Regions from separate parts of the Delftia sp. BGA-UO-ETr-SB1 genome, predicted to be linked through region 1. Evidence: riboswitches for the same ligand, from Rfam matches in the RefSeq annotation. Region 1 holds a riboswitch; the other holds the start of a gene.
What was found. A riboswitch is a leader RNA that binds a small molecule or an ion and turns the genes downstream of it on or off. The one in region 1 is predicted to bind S-adenosylhomocysteine.
Positions count from the first base shown of each region.

Region 2: it holds a riboswitch for S-adenosylhomocysteine, as region 1 does, so the genes downstream of both, metH (methionine synthase) here and ahcY (adenosylhomocysteinase) in region 1, are expected to answer to the same signal.

Region 1 covers NZ_JCAQOW010000006.1:758,419-762,253, reverse strand. The annotation lists gene ahcY (adenosylhomocysteinase) at 118-1,548, opposite strand; S-adenosyl-L-homocysteine riboswitch at 1,619-1,703, opposite strand; gene AC57B5_RS22235 (response regulator) at 1,711-2,454, opposite strand; gene AC57B5_RS22230 (DUF4118 domain-containing protein) at 2,481-3,835, opposite strand, start outside.
Region 2 covers NZ_JCAQOW010000006.1:164,963-168,797, forward strand. The annotation lists gene metH (methionine synthase) at 1-1,962, opposite strand, end outside; S-adenosyl-L-homocysteine riboswitch at 1,990-2,116, opposite strand; gene AC57B5_RS19605 (FadR/GntR family transcriptional regulator) at 2,394-3,215, shown strand; gene AC57B5_RS19610 (transporter substrate-binding domain-containing protein) at 3,212-3,835, shown strand, end outside.

The sequences.
Region 1 (3,835 bases):
CTGGCAGGGCCCAACTCAGGGACACCGAGCAAGGGCCGCCCCGCCGCGAGGGTGTCGTCCCCCTCCCTTGCGAAGCAAGTGGAGAGGGGGAAGCGGCGCAAGCCGCTCAGGGGGTGCTTAGTAGCGATAAGTTTCGGGCTTGTAGGGACCCTGCTTGCTCACACCGATATAGGCAGCCTGGCCGTCCGTCAGTTCGGTCAGCATGGCGCCGACCTTCTTCAGGTGCAGGCGGGCAACCTTCTCGTCCAGGATCTTGGGCAGCACGTAGACCTTGCCGACCTCGTAGGCATCGGGCTTGGTGAACAGCTCGATCTGGGCGATGGTCTGGTTGGCGAACGAGGCGCTCATCACGAAGCTGGGGTGGCCGGTGGCGCAACCCAGGTTCACCAGGCGGCCCTTGGCCAGCAGGATGATCTTCTTGCCGTCAGGGAAGGTGATGTGGTCCACCTGGGGCTTGATCTCTTCCCACTGGTACTGCTCGATGGAGGCGACGTCGATCTCGTTGTCGAAGTGGCCGATGTTGCAGACGATGGCTTCGTTCTTCATGGCCACCATGTGCTCGTGGCGGATGATGTCGCGGTTGCCGGTGGTGGTCACGAAGATGTCGGCCTTGTCGGCTGCCCACTCCATGGTCACGACCTTGTAGCCTTCCATGGCCGCCTGCAGGGCGTTGATGGGATCGATCTCGGTGACCCAGACCTGGGCCGACAGCGCGCGCAGCGCCTGGGCGCAGCCCTTGCCCACGTCGCCGTAGCCGGCCACCACGGCAACCTTGCCGGCGATCATCACGTCGGTGGCGCGCTTGATGCCGTCCACCAGCGATTCGCGGCAGCCGTAGAGGTTGTCGAACTTGCTCTTGGTGACGGAGTCGTTGACGTTGATGGCACGGAACTTCAGCGTGCCCTTGGCCGACATCTCGTTGAGGCGGTGCACGCCGGTCGTGGTCTCTTCGGTCACGCCGATGATGTGGGCGCTCTTGCGCGTGTACCACGTGGGGTCCTGGGCCAGCTTGGCGCGGATGGCGGCGAAGGCGATCTTCTCTTCTTCGGAGGCGGGGTTGTCCAGCACGGACAGGTCCTTTTCGGCGCGCATGCCCAGGTGCAGCAGCATGGTGGCGTCGCCGCCGTCGTCCAGGATCATGTTCGGGCCTTCGCCTTCGGTGCCGGCGGCGCCGAATTCAAAGATGCGGTGGGTGTAGTCCCAGTAGTCGGCCAGCGATTCGCCCTTGATGGCGAACACGGGCGTGCCGGTTTCCGCGATGGCGGCAGCAGCGTGGTCCTGCGTCGAGAAGATGTTGCACGACGCCCAGCGCACTTCGGCGCCCAGGGCCTTGAGCGTCTCGATCAGCACGGCCGTCTGGATGGTCATGTGCAGCGAGCCGGTGATGCGCGCGCCCTTGAGGGGCTGGGCAGCGGCGAATTCCTCGCGCGTGGCCATCAGGCCGGGCATTTCGGTTTCGGCGATCAGGATTTCCTTGCGGCCCCAGGCAGCGAGGGAAATGTCAGCGATGGCCGTGTCGGCGGAAACGGGACGAACAGCAGCGTTCATGGTTTTCTCCAAAAGATGAATGAAAAACCACGTTCTGCGGGAGACGGAAAAAAGCTCACCGCACAGAAAGCGTGGGCGAGCGTCGTTGCAGGTATGACTCCGAGCCTCGCGACCACGCCTGATGTGTGGGGGCCGCTGCAACGCTCCTCGGAGAGGCGCTGATTATACCGATCCCGGGGATGCCTCACCGCCCAGCCCCACAAGCCGGTAGCCCACCTGCAGCTCGGTCACCAGGTGGCGCGGCTGGGCCGGCTCGTCCTCGATCTTCTGGCGCAGATTGGCCATGTGCACGCGCAGGTAGTGGGCGCGGCCCAGGTACTCGGGGCCCCAGACCTGCAGCAGCAGCTGGCGGTGGGTCATCACACGGCCCTGGGCGGCGATCAGCGCCGCCAGCAGGCGGAATTCGATGGGCGTGAGGTGCACCGGCTGCCCCGCGCGCCGCACCTCATGCGTGGCCAGGTCCACCTGCACCGGGCCGAAGTGCACCTTGCTGGACGCGGCGGTGCCGCCCGCCCCCCCAGCGGCGCCCAGCTGCTGGCGGCGGCGCAGCATCACGCGCAGCCGGGCCAGCAGCTCGGGCACGCCGAAGGGCTTGACCAGGTAGTCGTCGGCGCCGGCATCCAATGCGGCCACCTTCTCGTCCTCACGCTCGCGCGCGGAGAGCACGAGCACGGGCACGGAGGACCACCCGCGCAGCTCGGTCAGGACCTGCTTGCCATCGGCGTCCGGCAGGCCCAGGTCGAGGATGACCAGGTCGGGCTGGCGGCTGGCGGCCTCGATCAGGCCGCGGCGCGCGCTGTCGGCCTCGAAGACCTGCCAGCCTTCGTCTTCCAGCACCAGGCGCACGAAGCGGCGGATGCCGGGATCGTCCTCGATCATCAGGATGCGGTTGGCGGGCGTGCTCATGGGGGGCTTTCGTGCATGGCGGGACTCTAATCCAGCGCAGGCTGCTCGGGCACGGGAAAGCGCAGCGTGAAGATGGTGCCCGGGCCGGGCCGCGCGGCGGCGGCCTCGATGCGCCCGCCATGCGCCTCGACAATGCTGCGCACCAGCGCCAGGCCCAGGCCGATGCCCGAGACGGTGGACTCGGCCGTGCCGCGCGTGAAGGGCTCGAACAGCGTCTCCACCGGCAGATGCGATGGCAGGCCCGGCCCGCCGTCGCGCACGGACAGCAGCAGCTCGCCGTCCTGCACACGCGCACTGATGGCCAGCGGCGTGCCGGCCGGCGTGTACTTGGCGGCGTTGTCCAGCAGGTTGACCAGCACGCGCTCCATGAGCAGGGCATCGAGCTGCAGCAGCGGCAGGCTGGCGGGCACGTCGGTGCTCACGGGATGCTGGCCCAGGCGCGCGCGCATCTGGCGCAGCGCGCTGCCCACCACTTCGTCCAGCGGAAGCCATTCGCGCTGCAGGTGCACGCCGCCTTGCTGCAGGCGCGCCATGTCCAGCAGGTTCTCCACCAGGCGCTGCATGGCCTGCGCCTGGATGCGGACCTGCTCCAGCATGTCGGCCGCGCCGCCCGGCGGCACATGGCGCTGCGCGGCCTCGGCCGCGCCCAGGATGGTGGTCAGCGGGGTGCGCAGGTCGTGCGAGACGGCCGACAGCAGGGTGTTGCGCATGCGCTCGCCCTCCATGGCGATCTGGGTCTGCTGGGCCACGGCCACGAAGTGCTGGCGCTCCAGCGCCAGCGCCACCTGGCTGGCGCAGGCCTCCAGCAGGCGCTGCTCCTCGGGCACCTCCAGGCGCTGCGGCGCACGCAGCTGCAGCACCAGCACGCCGCGCATGCGCACGGGCGCGGCCAGCGGCACATAGCGGGCCGGTGCGGCCGGCAGCGTGTCCGTACCCTGGCCGGCCTGCTGGCCATGGTCCATGGCCCACCGCGCGATGCTGTCGTCCATGGCGCAGGGGCCGCCGCCCGCGGGCCGCAGGCGCTCGTCGGCATCGGGCAGCAGCAGCCCGGCCTGGGCGTCGAACACGCCCGAGACCGTGCGCAGCGCGATCTCCACCACCTGCTCCTGCGTGAGCGCGCCCGACAGGTCGCGCGCCAGCCGTGCCAGGGCGCCTGCGCGGCGCTCGCGCTCGGCCGCCACGCGCGCCTCATGCCGCAGCCGCGCCATGAGCTGGCCGCAGACCAGGGCCACGCCCAGCATCAGCACGAAGGTGAACAGGTACTGCGTGTCGTTGACATGGAAGGAGCCGCGCGGCGGCACGAAGAAGTAGTCGAAGCACAGCACCGACAGCAGCGCGGCCCAGGCACCCGGGCCCCGCCCCCAGCGCAGCGAGGACAGCA
Region 2 (3,835 bases), 590 kb from region 1:
GATCTCGTCGTCGAGGATGGCCGGATAGGGGCCGGCCAGGTCCCAGGTCTGGAAGAACGGGCCCCAGTCGATGTACTCGGCGATCTCGGCCAGGTCGAAGTTGCGGAACACGCGCCGGCCCAGGGCGCGTGGCGCCACGGGGGCCTGGGAAAAGTCCACGGGCGTGGCGTTGGCGCGGGCCTTTGCCAGAGGCCACAGCGGCGTCTTCTTCTTGTTGGCGTGCTGGGTGCGGACCTTGTCGTAGTCGGCCTGGATCTCGGCCAGGTAGTTGCCCTTGTTCTCGCCCAGCAGGCTCTGGGCCACGCTGACGCTGCGCGAGGCATCGGGCACGTAGACCACGGGGCCTTCGTACTTGGGCGCGATCTTGACGGCGGTGTGCACGCGCGAGCAGGTGGCGCCGCCGATCAGCAGCGGAATCTTCTTGATGCGGAAGTAGTCGTCCTTGTGCATCTCGCCGGCGACGTATTGCATCTCTTCGAGGCTGGGCGTGATCAGGCCCGACAGGCCGATGATGTCCGCGCCCTCGGCCTTGGCCCGGGCCAGGATCTCATGGCAGGGCACCATCACGCCCATGTTGATGACCTCGAAGTTGTTGCACTGCAGGACCACGGTGACGATGTTCTTGCCGATGTCGTGCACATCGCCCTTGACGGTGGCGATGACGATCTTGCCCTTGCTGGACACGTCCAGGCCCGCCGCTTCCTGCTGGCGCTTTTCCTCTTCGATGTAGGGCACGAGGTGGGCCACGGCCTGCTTCATCACGCGCGCCGACTTGACCACCTGGGGCAGGAACATCTTGCCAGCGCCGAACAGGTCGCCCACGATGTTCATGCCGTCCATGAGCGGGCCTTCGATCACGTGCAGCGGGCGGCCGCCGCCCTGCACCACGATCTGCTGGTAGGCCTCTTCGGTGTCGGCGACGATGAAGTCGGTGATGCCGTGCACCAGGGCGTGCGACAGGCGCTCGCCCACGGTCTTCGGGTTCTCGGGCGTGCCGCGCCATTCGAGCTTCTTGCTGTCGTCCTTGGCGGCGCCCTTGGCGGCGTCGGCAATCTCCAGCAGGCGCTCGGCCGCGTCGGGGCGGCGGTTGAGCACCACGTCTTCCACGCGCTCGCGCAGCTGGGGCTCCAGGTCGTCATAGACGCCGACCATGCCGGCGTTGACGATGCCCATGTCCATGCCTGCCGAGATGGCGTGGTACAGGAACACGGTGTGGATGGCCTCGCGCACGGGGTCGTTGCCGCGGAAGCTGAAGCTCACGTTGGAGACGCCGCCCGAGACCTTGGCGCCGGGCAGGTTGTGCTTGATCCAGCGCACGGCCTCGATGAAGTCCACGGCGTAGTTGTCGTGTTCCTCGATGCCGGTGGCCACGGCGAAGATATTGGGGTCGAAGACGATGTCCTCGGGCGGGAAGCCCACCTCGTCCACCAGGATGCGGTAGGCGCGCTCGCAGATCTCGATCTTGCGCTGGTAGGTGTCGGCCTGGCCCTTCTCGTCGAAGGCCATGACCACGGCGGCCGCGCCGTAGCGCCTGATCAGCCGGGCCTGGCGCTTGAATTCATCCAGGCCTTCCTTCATGGAGATGGAGTTGACGATGCCCTTGCCCTGCAGGCAGCGCAGGCCGGCCTCGATGACCTCCCACTTGGAGCTGTCCACCATGACCGGCACCTTGGCGATGTCGGGCTCGGAGGCGATGAGGTTCAGGAAGCGCACCATGGCGGCCTTGCTGTCCAGCATGGCCTCGTCCATGTTCACGTCGATCACCTGGGCGCCGTTTTCCACCTGCTGGCGTGCCACGGACAGCGCTTCCTCGTACTGCTCGTTGAGGATCATGCGTGCAAAGGCCTTGGAGCCCGTGACGTTGGTGCGCTCGCCCACGTTGACGAACAGCGTGCCCTCGCCGATGGAGACAGGCTCCAGGCCCGACAGACGCATGGGAGGGGGAGTGAAAGAGGACGACATCAAGCTCACCTGCAAAAACGGCATGGCAACAGGTGAGCGTCGTTGGCACCGTGGGCGCGGTCCGGCCGGGAACCTGCACCTGGCCCAAGCCTGACGCGACACGCGATCCGGTGTACGGATGGGCGGGTGCCGCGCTGCAACGCTCCTCGGGCCAAAGCCCGGGATTCTACGGCGGCTGGCGGCGGCCTGCAGTGCGGGTTTTACGCCCGCATTCGGGGCAGGCCTGCACAAAGCCATGCGGCACTGCACCAAAGCGCGGCAGCGCGGGCCGCCGGCGGCGCCTTCGGGGCGGATTGTCGATGTCCCATCGCCCCGGATTCTTTGCAATGCCTGAAGACAACGCTCCTTTTTTTGCATCTGGCACGCAATTCGCTATCTGCTGGGTACGTGGTCTGACCAGTCAGGCCAAAACCCTCCACCCGCGCCAGCCCATGCAAAGCATTCCGATCTCGATGGCCCAGACGCTGCAGCAGCACATCCTGAGCGGCCACTACCCCGGCGGCAGCCAGCTGCCGCCGCAGCGCGAGCTGGCCCGGCAGCTGGGCATCAGCCGCGCTTCGCTGCGCGAGGCGCTGTCCATGCTGGAGGCCCTGGGCCTGGTCGAGATCCAGCCGGGCAAGGGCGTGCGCATCAACGGCCCGCACAGCGGCCGTGCACGCATGCACCGCGCCTATGCCACCCCGGCGCTGGGCACGCTGTCGCCGCGCCAGCTGATCGAGCTGCGCCTGGTGCTGGAGCCCGGCTGGGCCGCGCTGGCGGCCGTGCGCGCCGACGACAGCGGCCTGCGCCAGCTGCAATGGACCCAGTCCCAGCTGGCCCACGCCCTCGCCCGCAGCGACCTGCTGGCCGCCGCCGACGCCGATCTGCAGTTCCACCTGCTGCTGGCCCAGCTGTCGGGCAACCCGGGCCTGGTGGCCATGGCGCGCCAGCTGGAGCTGGCCATCAGCCACAGCCTGCGCCTGCCGTTTGCCTGGAGCGGCGCCGACGACCAGCCCGTGCGCGAGCACGACGCCATCGTGCAGGCCGTCTGCGCCGGCGATGCGCCGGGTGCCGCGGGCGCCATGCGCGCCCACCTGCTGTCGGCCGCCAGGCGCAGCGGCATCGATCTCGACACACCGGACGACGCGGCGGCGCCCGACGCGACGGCGCCCGACGCGACAGCGCCCGACGCAACGGCGCCCGATACATCTGCGCCCGACCCTGACCCGCTTTCCTTTCGCCTCACCCCACCTTCCGAAGGAGCTTTCGCATGACTTCCCCCCTGACACCCCGCCGCGCATTCATCCGCACCGCCCTGGCGGCCGCCACCCTGGCCGCTGCCGGCCTGGGCGGCGCAGCCCATGCCGACATGCTGGCCAACATCCAGAAGGCCGGCGTGCTGCGCGTGGCGATTCCGCAGGACTTCCCGCCCTTCGGCTCGCTGGGCACCGACCTGAAGCTGCAGGGCTATGACATCGACATGGCGGCCCTGGTGGCCCAGGAGCTGGGCGTGAAGGTGGAGCTGGTGCCCGTGACCAGCACCAACCGCATCCCCTTCTTGACCACGGGCAAGGCCGACATCGTCATCTCCAGCCTGGGCAAGAACGCCGAGCGCGCCAAGGTGATCGACTTCACCCAGGCCTATGCGCCCTTCCCCAAGAGCGTCTACGGCCCCAAGGACGTGAGCATCAAGGCCCCTGCCGACCTGGCCGGCAAGACCGTGGGCGTGACGCGCGGCTCCACCGAGGACCTGGCCCTCACGCAGGTGGCGCCGGCCTCGGCCACCATCAAGCGCTACGAGGACAACAACGCCACTGCGCAAAGCTATCTGACGGGCCAGGTGCAGCTGGTGACGCTGGGCAACATCGTGGCCAACGCCGTCAACGAGCGCACC